DNA from 2 places in the Xanthobacter wiegelii genome. Region 1 is predicted to be linked to the other one. Evidence: predicted binding sites of a transcription regulator. Region 1 holds the regulator's gene; the other holds the start of a gene.

What was found. The regulator PhoB, encoded in region 1, activates phosphate uptake and scavenging genes when phosphate is short. The targets are predictions, from matches to a motif close to TGTCATNNANCTGTCAT.
Region 2: V5F63_RS14240 (PstS family phosphate ABC transporter substrate-binding protein) is a predicted target of PhoB. The motif match lies at 4,012-4,028, and genes of this name have one in related genera.

Annotation. Positions count from the first base shown of each region.
Region 1 is NZ_CM195529.1:5,237,279-5,244,320, reverse strand. Features, by position in the region: gene V5F63_RS24565 (MarR family winged helix-turn-helix transcriptional regulator) at 1-400, opposite strand, end outside; gene V5F63_RS24560 (flavin monoamine oxidase family protein) at 735-2,102, shown strand; gene phoB (phosphate regulon transcriptional regulator PhoB) at 2,328-3,029, opposite strand; gene phoU (phosphate signaling complex protein PhoU) at 3,084-3,818, opposite strand; gene pstB (phosphate ABC transporter ATP-binding protein PstB) at 3,839-4,663, opposite strand; gene pstA (phosphate ABC transporter permease PstA) at 4,748-5,581, opposite strand; gene pstC (phosphate ABC transporter permease subunit PstC) at 5,595-6,587, opposite strand; gene pstS (phosphate ABC transporter substrate-binding protein PstS) at 6,707-7,042, opposite strand, start outside.
Region 2 is NZ_CM195529.1:3,071,016-3,078,057, forward strand. Features, by position in the region: gene V5F63_RS14220 (helix-turn-helix transcriptional regulator) at 1-50, shown strand, start outside; gene pstB (phosphate ABC transporter ATP-binding protein PstB) at 135-974, opposite strand; gene pstA (phosphate ABC transporter permease PstA) at 974-1,909, opposite strand; gene pstC (phosphate ABC transporter permease subunit PstC) at 1,920-2,771, opposite strand; gene V5F63_RS14240 (PstS family phosphate ABC transporter substrate-binding protein) at 2,934-3,935, opposite strand; gene pstS (phosphate ABC transporter substrate-binding protein PstS) at 4,481-5,509, shown strand; gene V5F63_RS14250 (arsenate reductase/protein-tyrosine-phosphatase family protein) at 5,555-6,442, shown strand; gene arsB (ACR3 family arsenite efflux transporter) at 6,524-7,042, shown strand, end outside.

The sequences.
Region 1 (7,042 bases):
GCAGGAGTTTGCGCAGGCGCTTCTTCTCCTTGCTGTCGAGGCCGACCACCATCTCGGCCTCCAGCTGGTCCCACACGTGATCGATGGAGGCGCCGCGGTCGCGTCCCGCCTCGGTGAGGAAAACGCGCACGAGCCGGCCGTCGCCATCGGTGGCGCGGCGCTCCACGAGGCCCTGCGTCGTCAGCCGGGCGATGGTCTTGGAGGCGGTGGGCGGGCGCACGCGCAGCGCCGAGGCGAGATCGCCCATGGTGCGGCCGTCCGCCTCGCACAGGAGCTTCAGCACGGATTCCTGACCGGGAAACAGCCCGAGGCCGGCGAGGAGGCGGGCCGACAGCGCCTTCTGCAGGCGCGCGGTGTGGGTGAGCCTGTAGCCGATGGTCTTCTGAACCGGATCCTTCATGGGTCTCCCCGCCCTTCCTGAGCGCGAGCGGGGCGGCCCGTTCGCGCGCCCCTTTATCCACATGCCGGCTTACAATTTTGCGAAGGTTAGAGCCCGACAGCTGTCAAAGACGCAGGCGCTCGTGAATTTTTCGCGCGCGCCATCTTCCGAGGGCCGTCATCGCCCGCCTTGTGCGGGCGATCCACCCAACCACTCGTCCGGTTGCACGGTTTTCCCGGCACCCCTCCCGCGGCGCCGTGGATCGCCCGCACAAGGCGGGCGATGACAGCGACGGGCAAAAGGCGGTTCCCACGCCCCCTCGCCCCGCTCAGCGCCCCATGGTAGCGTCCCCGCCGTGACCGGACCCGATCGCCTTTCCCTTTCCCGACGCGCGCTCATCCTGCGCGGTGCCGCGCTGGCGGCCGCGCCGATCGCGGGCCTGAGCCTTGCCACCACCCGCGCGCTCGGCCAGCAGACCGAGGCGGACGTCATCATCATCGGCGCCGGCGCGGCCGGCATCGCCGCCGCCCGCCGTGTCGCCGAGGCCGGACGCAGCTATGTGCTGCTCGAGGCCGGCAAGCAGGTGGGCGGGCGCACGATCACGGATACCACCCAGTTCGGCGTGCCGTTCGATCTCGGGTCCGCCCGTCTCAACATGCCGGCGGCCCGCCCCATGGCCGCCTTCGGCCGGGCCGAGGGGCTCGACATTTATCGCGCGCCGGACGGCGGCCGGCTTTATGTCGGCGGGCGCGAGGCGGGCGATGCCGATTATGAGGATTTCATCGCCACGGTGCGCCGGGGCGAGCGGGCCATCGTCGCCGCCGGTGACGCCAACCGGGACATGGCTGCCGCCCGCGCGCTGCCGGACCTCGGGCCGTGGGGGGACAGCGCGCGCTTCGTGCTCGGCCCGTTCACCTGCGCCAAGGAGCTCGATCAGGTCTCCACCGTGGATGTCTCCCGCGGCGACGAACGCGAGAGCGAGGACATCTGCCGGCAGGGCGTCGGCACGCTGGTGGCGCAGCTCGCGCGGCCGCTCACGGTGCGCCTCGAAGTGGTGGCGCGGTCCATCGATCTCAGCCCCCGCCTGGTCTCGGTGCAGACCAACAAGGGCACCGTCACCGGCCGCACGGTGATCGTCGCCGTGCCGCCCAGCGTCATCGCCGCCGGCAAGCTGCGCATCGGCCCCACCTTCCCCCCGCGCTACCGCACGGCGGTGGAGAAGATCACCCTTGGGGCGTTCGACCACATCGGCTTCCGCCTGCCGCGCAATCCCGGCAACCTGGGCGCCGACGAGCTGATCTATTTCCGTGCCGACAGCCCGCGCGCCTATGCGCTGCGCGCCCGCATCGGCGGCAGTGATCTCTACAGCCTGGAGGTGGGCGGCGCCGTGGCGGCCGGCCTCGCCGACAGCCCGCCCGAGGCCGCCGCTTCCTTCGTGAAGGCGGCGTTGACCCGCGAGTTCGGCGCGGATGCCGGCGCGCGCGTCGGCAAGGTGTTCGCCACCCGCTGGAGCAAGGAGCCGTGGGCGCTGGGCGCCTTCTCCTGCGCGCTGCCAGGGTTCGGCAACATGCGCCGCGCCTTCACCGAGACGGTCGGCGGACGCCTCGTCTTCGCCGGCGAGCATACCCACGAGACCCTCTGGGGCACGGTCGGCGGCGCCTGGCTCTCCGGCGAGCGCGCGGCGAAGCAGGCGCTGGGGCTGATCGGGGTGCGGACGGGGTGAGGGGGCGGGCCGTATGGCCCTCGCCGCGCGCTCTTAATCTTCCGCCCCGTCATCGCCCGCCTCGTGCGGGCGATCCACTTCTCGGCTGGAGGGGTGCCCGATTTTCGGTGCAGCCGGACGATGACGGCGCTCAATTGGAGAGGTCGGAGCCTCAAAAAGCCCGCGCGGCGCCTGAGCGAAGACAACGCCCCAAAAGCCCGCGCGGCGTCTGAGCGGAAGCAACGCTCAATGCGCGCGGGCGAACATCTCGTTGAAGGAATAGCCGGCGCCGCGCACGGTGCGGATGGGGTCCGACTGGCGGCCGCGGTTGATGGCCTTGCGCAGGCGGCCGACGTGAACGTCCACCGTGCGCTCGTCGATATAGACGTCCTGGCCCCATACGCCGTCGAGCAATTGCTCGCGGGAGAAGACGCGGCCGGGGCTCTGCATCAGGAATTCCAGCAGGCGGAACTCGGTGGGGCCGAGATGGATCTCGCGGCCGGCGCGGTGCACCCGGTGCGTCTCGCGGTCCAGTTCGATGTCGCCGGCGCGAAGCAGCGTCGCCACATGCTCGGGCTTGGCCCGGCGCAGCAGGGCGCGCACGCGGGCGAGCAGCTCGGGCACGGAGAAGGGCTTCACCACATAATCGTCGGCGCCTGTGGCGAGGCCGCGCACCCGCTCGGTCTCCTCCCCGCGGGCGGTGAGCATGATGACGGGCAGGCGTTCGGTTTCCGGCCGGGTGCGCAGCCGCCGGCACAATTCGATGCCGGAGAGGCCGGGCAGCATCCAGTCGAGGATGATGAGATCCGGCACGCTCTCGCGCAGCCGGGTCTCGGCCTCGTCGCCGCGTCCCACGCTTTCGACGCCGTAGCCCTCCGACTCCAGATTGTACCGGAGCAGGAGGGTCAACGGCTCTTCGTCCTCGACGATCAGAATACGCGCCGGCACTTTGGTCTATCCGTCACTATCGGGGCTCCGCGCCCCGTCTTCAGGTCTGTTGGATCAGCTCTGAACGGTTGTGGTGCGGCCCGGGAAGGGCAGGGTGGTGTCGCTGGAGGCGTCCGCCTTCGGGCGGGTCTCCGGCAGGTTCTGACCCGTGACCATGTAGTGGACGATCTCCGCGATATTGGTCGCGTGGTCGCCGATGCGCTCGATGTTCTTGGCGCAGAACAGCAGGTGCGTGCACACCGAGATGTTGCGCGGATCCTCCATCATGTAGGTGAGGAGCTCGCGGAACAGCGAGGTGTACATGGTGTCGATGGCGCCATCGCGGCCCCACACTTCCACCGCCTTGGCGTCGTTGCGGGCGGCGTAGGCGTCGAGCACTTCCTTCAGCTGCTCCAGCACGAGGTCGGAGATGTGCTCCACCCCGCGCACGAGCTTGGCCGGATGATACTCGCCCTCGATCGCGATGACGCGCTTGCCGACGTTCTTGGCGAGGTCGCCGATGCGCTCCAGGTCGTTGGCGATGCGGATCGCGGCGACGATCTCGCGCAGGTCGATGGCCACCGGCTGGCGCTTGGCGATGACCAGGATGGCCCGGTCCTCGATCTCGCGCTGAACCTGGTCGACGGTGGCGTCGAGCAGCACCACCTTCTGGGCGAGGGCGCTGTCGCGGCGGATGAGGGATGTGACGCTGTCGGCGACCAGGCGCTCGGCCTGTCCGCCCATCTCGACGACCTTGCGGCCGATTTCCTTCAGCTCCTGGTCGAAGGAGGCAACGATATGATCCGGCATCTCAGTGATCCTTCAATCGGTCAGCCGAAGCGGCCGGTGATGTAGTCGCGCGTCTTGATCTCCTTCGGATTGGTGAAGATCACGTCGGAGGGGGCCACCTCGATCAGCTCGCCCAGATAGAAGAAGGCGGTCATGTCGGCGCAGCGCGCGGCCTGCTGCATGTTGTGGGTGACGATGACGATGGTGAATTCCTGCTTCAGCTCGTCGATCAGATCCTCGATCTTCGAGGTGGAGATGGGGTCCAGCGCCGAGGTGGGCTCGTCGAGCAGGATCACCTCGGGCTTCACCGCGATGGTGCGGGCGATGCACAGGCGCTGCTGCTGGCCGCCGGACATGCCGAGCGCCGAGGTGTGCAGGCGGTCCTTGGTCTCGTCCCAGATGGCGGCCTTGCGCAGGCACCATTCCACGCGCTCGTCCATCTGCGACTTGGAGAGCTTCTCGTGCAGCTTCACGCCGAAGGCGATGTTGTCATAGATCGACATGGGGAAGGGCGTCGGCTTCTGGAACACCATGCCGATGCGCGTGCGCACGATGGTGGGGTCCAGCTCCTTGCCGACGATGTTCACGCCGTCGAACAGCACCGCGCCCTCGGCGCGCTGGCCGGGGTAGAGGTCGAACATGCGGTTGAACACGCGCAGCAGCGTGGACTTGCCGCAGCCCGAGGGGCCGATCATGGCGGTCACGCGCTTCTCGGGAACCTCGAAGTTGATGTTCCGGAGCGCATGATTGCTGCCGTAGTAGAACTGCAGGTTCTCCACCTTGATCTTGGCGGGGGCCGACGGCGCGTCGGGCTTGGCGCCGACGGCGGAGGCGAGATTGAAGGTGGGGTCGACGGCTGAAGTCATCTTGTCCTCGCTTGGGCTTGTGGCCGTGCTTCGGAGGAAATGGAAAGGGCGGAGAGGCGGCGGGCCTTGGCCCGCGCCTTAAATTCAGTGGCTGCGGGCCAGGAACAGGCGGGACGCCACGTTAAGCACCAGCACGCCCACGGTGATGAGCAGCGCGCCGGCCCAGGCGAGCGCCACCCAGTCGTCGAACGGGCTGCCGGCGAACTGGTAGATGGCGATGGGCAGGCTCGCCATCGGCTTCGACAGGTCCGTGGACATGGCGTTGTTGCCGAGCGAGGTGAACAGCAGCGGCGCGGTCTCGCCGGCGGCGCGGGCGATGGCCAGCAGGACGCCGGTCACGATGCCGGCGCGGGCCGCGCGCCAGGTGATCAGCATCACCACCTTCCACTGCGGCGCGCCGAGCGCGAAGGCGGCTTCACGCAGGCCCACCGGCACGAGGTTCAGCATGTCCTCGGTGGTGCGGACGACCACCGGGATCACCAGGATGGCGAGGGCGATGGCACCGGCCCAGCCGGAGAAGCCGCCCAGCGGCGAGACAAGGAATGTGTAGACGAACAGGCCGACCAGGATGGACGGCGCCGAGAGCAGGATGTCGTTCACGAAGCGAGCGACGTGGCCAACCTTCGTGGTCTTGCCGTTCTCGGCCAGGAACGTACCGGCCAGCAGGCCGATGGGGGTGCCGATCGCCATCGCGATGCCGATCTGGATCAGCGAGCCGACGATGGCGTTCAGCAGGCCGCCGTTTTGCCCCGGCGGCATGGTGATGCGGGTGAAGACGTTGGTGCCCAAGGCCGGCAGGCCCTTCTGCACCAGCGTGAACAGGATCCATGCAAGAAGGAACAAGGCGAACACCGCGAAGCCGGTGCTGACGGCCTTGACCGTGAGATCCTTTGTGCGGCGGATGGCGAGGGAGGACATGCTGGTGCGCTCCTCAGGACTTCAGGTTGGATCGGACGAGGAAGCGCGAGAGCGCCAGCACGATGAAGGAGATGACGAACAGGATGAAGCCGAGCGCCAGGAGGGAGTCGAGCTTCAGGGAGCCCTGCGCTGCCTCGGGGAACTCATTGGCGATGGTCGAGGCGATGGTGGCGCCGGGCGCGAACAGCGAGGCCGAGAGACGCGTCGCGTTGCCGATCACGAAAGTCACGGCCATGGTCTCGCCGAGCGCGCGTCCCAGGCCGAGCATGATGGCGCCGACCATGGCCGTGCGGCCGTAGGGGATCGAGACGTTCTTGTAGACCTCGTAAGTGGTCGCGCCGATGCCGTAGGCCGATTCCTTCAGCATGGGCGGCACCGATTCCAGCGTCTCCACGAACATGGCCGTGATGAAGGGCAGGATCATCACCGCCATGATGAGGCCGGCGGTGAGCATGCCGCCACCGAGGGCGGGGCCCTGGAACAGCGCGCCCAGGACGGGGATCGGCCCGAACAGCTCGATCAGCGGCGGCTGCACATAGGCCGCCATGAGCGGCGAGATGATGAAGAAGCCCCACATGCCGTAGATGATGGAGGGCACCGCAGCGAGCAGCTGGATCGCCACGCCGATGGGCCGGCGCAGGCGCTGGGGCGCAATCTCGCTGAGGAAGAAGGCGATGCCGAAGGACAGCGGCAGCGCGATGATGACGGCGATGACGGCGCTGAACAGCGTGCCGTAGATCATCACCAGGGCGCCGAAATTCTCGGTCACCGGGTTCCAGGTGGAGTTCCAAAGGAAGTCGAGGCCGAAGGCATGGAACGCCGGAAGCCCGCCCTCGAAGAGCATCGCGATGATAAGCCCGAGGAGGACGAGCACGAAGATGCCGCATCCCCACAGGAGGCCCACGAAGATGGCGTCTGCGGTGCGTCCCACCGCCTTTGCCGATCCGATCGGCGCGACCAGGGCTCCCTTGGGGCCCGCGCCGGTACCACTCATCGTCGCGTCCATCTGGTCCTTCCCCCGCACGCGCTTCAAAAAAGCTTTAGGCCGGACCCCGGCCGGGCAAGAGGAGCGCCGCCGAAGGCGGCGCTCCCGTCAGTTTCCATAGAATGGGCGATACCGCCCGTTCAGTTCGACCAGACGGCCTTGCCGTCGACCTTCACCTCGGTCTTCCAGGCTTCGCGCACGCGGGCCGCCACGTCCTTCGGCAGCGGGATGTAGTGCAGCTTCTCGGCGATGGGGGCGCCATTCTCGAAGGCCCAGTCAAAGAACTTGATGACCTCGGCCGCCTGCTCAGCCGACTTCGGCTCCTTGGGGAGGAGGATGAAGGTGGCGGACGTGATCGGCCAGGTGGCATCACCGGGGGTGTTGATCATGGACGCGGCGAAGTCCTTGGCGCCGGCCCAGTCCGCATTGGCGGCAGCCGCCTGGAAGGCGGGAACGGTCGGCGACACGAACTTGCC
Region 2 (7,042 bases), 2.2 Mb from region 1:
TCGGCGGATATGACATCACCGACATCGGGAAGATCGTGGCTGAGACGTGAGGCCGAATCTACTGCCGTCGCTGAAGCGCCCGAATGCCAAGTCCACGAGCGAACTTCCCGCCGCCTCCCACCGAGCCGAACGCCTCAGCCGAACCGGCCGGTGATATAGGAGCGCGTGCGCTCCTCGGTTGGGTTGGTGAAGATCAGGCTGGCCACGTCGTATTCCACCATGTGGCCGAGATGCATGAAGGCGGTGAAATCCGAGATGCGCGCCGCCTGCTGCATGTTGTGGGTGACGATCACGATGGTGTAGGCGCCCCGCAACTCGTCCATCAGTTCCTCGATCTTCGCCGTGGCGATGGGGTCGAGGGCCGAAGTGGGTTCGTCGAGCAGGATGAGCTCCGGATCTGGGGCGAGGGTGCGGGCGATGCACAGGCGCTGCTGCTGGCCGCCCGACAATCCATAGGCGGATTCCTGGAGGCGGTCCTTCACCTCGTCCCATAGGGCGGCTTGGCGTAGCGCGGCTTCCACGCGCCCATCCACTTCGGAGCGATTCCGGATGCCCCGGATGTGGAGGCCGGATGCCACATTCTCATAGACCGATTTCGGAAACGGGTTGGGCTTCTGGAACACCATGCCGATGCGCAAACGCGCGAGCATTGGATCTACTTCCGGCGCCACGATGTTGATCCCCTCCGGATAGAGGATGATCTCGCCCTGATACCGGTTGCCCGGATATAGGTCATGCATGCGGTTGAAGCAGCGCAGGAGCGTGGACTTTCCACATCCCGACGGCCCAATGAGGGCGGTGACCTTACCCTCGACGATCGGAAGCTCCACCCCCTTGAGCGCCTGGTTGTCGCCGTAGAAGAAATTGAGGTTGCGAACAGAAGCGCGCAGGGGGGCGGGCTCCTTGCTGGCCACGGCGTCCAATGCTGGGGTCACGGCGGTCATCTCGTTCTCCGAAAGGCCGGGCTGCAGCATCAGCGCATGCTCCGGCGGATCTTGTAGCGCAGCCAGATGGCGATCGCATTCATCAGCAGCGTCATAAGCAGCAGAATGAGACCGGTTGCTGCTGCGTTCACGTGGAACGCCGCCTGGGGACGTGAAACCCAGTTGAACATCTGGATCGGCATCACCGTGAACGGCGAGTTGAGCCAGTTGAAATTGATGAACGGAAAGGTGTCCTGGACCGGTGAAGGCGGCAGGAAGGCGATGAAGGTGAGCGCGCCGATGGTGATGATGGGCGCGGTCTCGCCGATGGCCCGTGACATACCGACGATGGCACCCGTGAGGATGCCGGGACGCGCGGTGGGCAGGATGTAGCCGCTCACCGTCTGCCATTTGTCGGCGCCAAGCGCATAGGCGCCCTCGCGGATCTCGAGCGGGATGGAGCGCACCGCCTCGCGTGTGGCGACTATGATGATGGGCAGGATGAGAAGCGCCAGCGTGATGCCCGCAACTAGAATCGTCTGGCCCATGGCGAAGCTCTGCACGAACAGGCCGAGGGCGAGCAGCCCATAGATGATGGAGGGCACGCCCGCGAGATTGGTCACATTGATTTCGATGAGATGGGTGATCCAGTTCCGCGGCGCATATTCCTCAAGATAGAGGCCTGCTGCGACGCCGAGCGGCACCGCCAGCGCCGTCGTCACCAGCATCACCAGCGTGGTGCCGACCCAGGCGGACAGAATGCCGGCCTCCGAAGCGCGTCGGGAGGGGAAGCTCGTCAGGAAATCAAGATCAATGCGGCCAAGCCCGTCCACCATGAAGTCCACGATGAGCGACAGCAGAACGATCATGGAAATGACGAGCACGCTGAGGCCCAGGATCGCGAAATTGCGGTCGGACCGATGCGCCCGAGCGACGATTTCCGCGTCGGAGAGGCGGCGGGAGGGTTGAGCGGCGAGCGGCTTCACGGCCATCCCCTCAATAGACTTCACGGTATTTCTGGCGGAGCCAGAAGGCGAGAATGTTGAAGGCGAAAGTCATGAGGAACAGCGTCATGCCCGCCGCGAAGATGGTGAGATAAGCGATGGAGCCATGTGGCACGTCGCCGAGGCTGATCTGGACGATATAGGAGGTGATCGTGGCTGCGCCCTCCAGAGGGTTCAGGGCGAGCTTCGCCTGCTGGCCCGCAGCAATGGCCACCACCATGGTCTCGCCCACCGCCCGCGACATGCCGAGGATGTAGGCCGCCGTCACCCCGGAGAAGGCGCCGGGGATCACCACCCGCGTCGCCGTCTGGAGCCGCGTGAAGCCCAGCGCATAGGCCCCCTCCCTCAGTTCCGCAGGGACCGCGCGCATGGCGTCCTCGCTCACGGAAACGATGTAGGGCAGGATCATGATGCCCATGACGATGCCCGGCACGAGCAGGTTGAAGCCCGCCAGCCCGGGAATGAAGATCTGGAAGATGGGCGTGAGGAACAAAAGAGCGAAATAGCCGAATGCCACAGTGGGCACGCCTGCGATAAGCTCCAGAAACGGCTTGATGGTCTCGCGCACCTGTGGCCGCGCGAACTCCGACAGATAGATTGCGAGCACGGTACCGGCTGGAATCGCGACGAGCAGGGCGATGAGCGAACTCACCAAAGTACCGGATACCAGAGTCATGATGCCGAAGTGCTTGTCCTGAAACACCGGCGTCCATTGTGTGTCGGTCAGGAAGGAGATGATCGACACCTGTGCGAAGAATTTCAGGCTTTCGGACAGGAGGACGTAGACGATGCCCGCCGTGACCAGGACAGAGAGTGCGGCACTGAGAAACAGGACAACGCGCATGATGCGGTCCACCACCCGGCGTCGCGCCAGGAAGACCGGAGAAACCGTCAGGCGCAACCGGCCTGTTCTTGAGTCTGGAGACACCGGTGCGACCACGTCCAACCCTCACCTGAATGGAGGGAGGCGCCGGAGCACCTCCCTCAGGTCCCTCAAGATCACCTGTCAGTAGACGAGCTTTTCCTTGACGAGATCCTCGACGGAGACGCCGACCTTGGACCCGGTGAAGCCGGTGCCGATCTCACGCTTCTTGAAGCGCTCCTGGAACACCTTCAGGGCGGCCTCGGGCAGCGGCACATAGCCGACTTCCTTGACCAGCTCGACCGCGTGCTTCGGGTCCTGGTAGAACTCAACGAACTTCGCCACCTCCGGACGGGTTTCGGCCGCCTTCTTGTTCACGTAGATGAAGATCGGCCGCGACAGAGGCTGGTACTTGCCGGTGCGGGCGTTCTCGACCGACGGCTCCACGGCGGGCGCGGCGTCATCGACCTTGATCTTCACCGCCTTCAGCTTGCCGGTGTTCTCTTCATAGTAAGCAAGGCCGAAAAAGCCGAGGGCGTTGGGATCGCCCGCCACGCCCTGGACCAGCACGTTGTCATCCTCCGATGCGGTGAAGTCGCCGCGGCTGGAATGCTCCTTGCCGACGATGGCGGCGGTGAAATAGTCGTAAGTGCCTGAGTCGACGCCCGCGCCGTAGAGCACCAGCGGCCGATCCGGGTAGCTGTCGCGGACCTGCTTCCAGTTGGTGATCTTGCCCTGGGCCTCGGGCTCCCAGATCTTCTTCAGATCCGCAACCGTCATCTCGCTCGCCCAGGTGTTGGACGGGTGGACGATGACCGTGAGCGCATCAAGGGCGACCGGCAATTCGATATACTCGATGCCGGCTTCCTTGCAGGCCTTCTGCTCGGCGGAGGTGATGGGGCGCGAGGCGTCAGAGATGTCGATCTCTCCGCGGCAGAACTTCTTGAAGCCGCCGCCGGTACCGGAGATGCCGACCGTCACCTTGATATCCTTGTTCGCCTTCTGGAATTCCTCCGCCATGGCTTCGGTCACGGGGAATACCGTGGACGACCCGTCGACCTTGACCAGTGCCTGGGCAGCGGCGCCGTTGAAGGCCGCGCCGGTAGCGAGCAGCGCGAGGGCGCTCGCGAGAGTGATGATCTTCATGAGGATGCCGTCTCCCTGGACAGTGCCGCTAGGGCTTCTGATGCTCACCTAGCCTCACGGGCTCTAAGCATGTTATGTAACAAATTCATGACAATTTGTGTATATCGAGCGATATTCCTGAATCAACAGAGATTTTATCGAATATGACGCAACGTAGTTCTAGGCTATGGTTGGCTTTATTTCATGTAAATCATATGGACATCGTGGCAATTGTCCATGGTTGATTGCAATTTTTGAGAGGCTATCCGACTTCGATTGACGTATATTACTTATATAAAGTCCATATGAAGCGCCTATTATTCATTTCTCCTCCCGAACAAATTTGCCTCTCAACCTCGCGAGCATTCCGTCTCTACATTACATCATTTCCATTTGTATCGACATATCGATAATTTATACTATCGCTGCGATTGGCGCGACGCAAATGGCGTCACAAGAGTGACATGAAGGCCATATAGCGATCTGTCCACTCCTATCGACATAATGACTCGTATGGAGCTATCTGTTTCCAGCGATATGTCGCTAGGACCCAAGGGAGGCCAGCCGTGAATCGCATTCTTGTCTGGACAGCTGCGGCGACGCTCGCGGCCCTGTCGATGTTCGCGCCTCCGGCGCGCGCCGCGGAGGTGCGGGGTGCCGGCTCCACCTTCGCCTATCCGATCATCTGGAAATGGGCGGAGGCGTTTCGTGAGCGCACAGGCCACATCGTAGGATACCAGTCGGTGGGTTCGTCGGCCGGCGTCAACCGTATTAAGGACGGGGTGGTGGATTTCGGCGCGTCCGACAAGCCGCTGAAGCCGGAAGAACTGGAGAAATATGGCCTCGGCCAGTTCCCCATCGTGTTCGGTGGCGTCGTTCCGGTGTTCAACGTGGACGGCGTGGGGCCCGGCCAGCTCCGCTTCACCGGCGCCCTTCTCGCTGACATCTATCTCGGCAAGGTCACGACCTGGTCCGATCCCGCCATCAGGGCCCTCAATCCCGACGTCAAGCTGCCCAACGCGAAGATCGTGGTGGTGCACCGTTCCGATGGATCTGGAACCACGTTCAACTGGGTGTCCTACCTTGCCAAGGCGAGCCCGGAGTGGAAGCAGCAGGTCGGCGAAGGCAGCGCAGTCGCCTGGCCGGTGGGGTATGGCGCGCGCGGTAACGAAGGGGTCTCGACCGAGGTCAAGCGGGTCCCGAATGCCATCGGCTATGTCGAATACACCTATGTGGTGCAGGTGAAGCTGGCCTATGGCCTCGTCCAGAACCGTGCTGGCAAGTTCATCGCACCCAGCGCGGCGGCGTTCCAGGCGGCGGCGCTGAGCTTCGATTGGGCCGGCGCCAAGGACTTTTTCGTCGTCATCACCGATTCCCCCGCCGAGGATGCCTATCCTATTGCGGCGACCACCTTCGCTCTCATGTACCGCGAGCCGAAGGTGCCGGCGAACAGCCAAGCCGCCTTCGAGTTCTGGCGTTTCGCCCTGGGCGAGGGCGAGAAATTTGCGTCCGAGCTCGGCTATGTTCCCTTGCCGCCGGCTCTGGTCCAGCAGGTCAAGGACTATTGGGCCAGGACCTTCAAGGGCGGCGCCTGAGGCACTTGGGCTGACGCGTGAGCAGCATTCGAACGGTGAGACAAGATGGACGAGACGAAGCTGAATGGGGAAGACGCCACGCGGATCTTCGATGCGCTGTCCCAAGGCACGCGCTTCGAGACTTATCGTCTTCTGCTGCGCTATGTGCCCTATGGCCTTCAGGCGGGCGACATCGCCCGCCTGCTGGCGGTAGCGCACAATACCATGTCGGTGCACCTCGGCGTGCTGGAGCGTGCCGGCCTTGTCACGTCGCGGCGCGAGGGACGGTCCATCATCTATGCCGTCAGCTTGTCCACAGCGGGCCCTGTGCTGAGCCAACTGATGGCGGAGATGGGTTTTGCCGTCTCCCCCCGGTGCGGGACCGGCCCCGCGGCCTTTCCACAGCTGCGTCCTGCCGCTGGGAATGATCGCGTCTACAATGTTCTGCTGGTCTGCTCGGCCAACTCGGCACGGTCGCTGATCGCGGAGGCGTTGCTCAACCGCGAGGGGCGAGGCCGCTTCAAGGCCTACTCGGCCGGCAGTCGGCCGAAGCTCAAGCCGCACTCGATGGCTATCGATCTGCTCGACTCGCTCGGCTACGACACGACGAACCTCGCCTCCAAGAGCTGGGATGGGTTCGCCAGGCCGGATGCGCCCCAGATGGATTTCGTCATCACTACCTGCGACGCCGCAGCTGGGGAAATCTGCCCTGCCTTCCCCGGTCATCCGCTACAGGCCCATTGGGGTCTGCCCGACCCGATCCGGGTGAAGGGAACCGAAGCTGAGCAGAAGGCTGCCTTCGTTGCCACCTACCGTCGGCTCGCCGGGCGTATCTCCGCCTTCGTCAACCTGCCATTTGAGCAGCTCGATCTTGCTTCGCTCAAGGAGCGCATCGGCGAGATCGGGAAAATGGAGGGAGCGACGGACCTCACACTCTCGGGACAGGCCGCGTGAACTGTCGTCGTCCTGAAACAGACCGCGCCCACGCTCTCGCCGCAATCGGCCGCAGCTGGCGGCCTTGGGAGATCCCGCACCGTGTCCGTGTTTGAACGCTATCTCACTCTCTGGGTGTTCCTGTGCATCATCGCCGGCGTCGCGCTTGGCGCGCTGGCGCCGTCCGTGTTCCAGACCATCGGGGCGCTGGAAGTGGCGCGGGTCAACCTGCCGGTAGCCATCCTCATATGGCTGATGATCGTGCCCATGCTGGTCAAGATCGACTTTGCCGCGCTCAAGGAGGTCGGCCGGCACTGGCGCGGAATCTCGGTGACGCTGCTGGTGAACTGGGCGGTGAAGCCGTTCTCCATGGCGTTCCTCGGCTGGCTGTTCATCGGCTATCTGTTCCGACCCTACCTGCCAGCCGACCAGATCGATAGCTATATCGCCGGCCTCATCCTTCTGGCGGCGGCGCCCTGCACGGCCATGGTGTTCGTCTGGTCAAATCTCACCAAGGGTGAGCCCCACTTTACCTTGTCCCAGGTGGCGCTGAACGACGCCATCATGATCGTCGCCTTCGCGCCCGTCGTGGGGCTGTTGCTCGGGCTCTCCTCCATCACC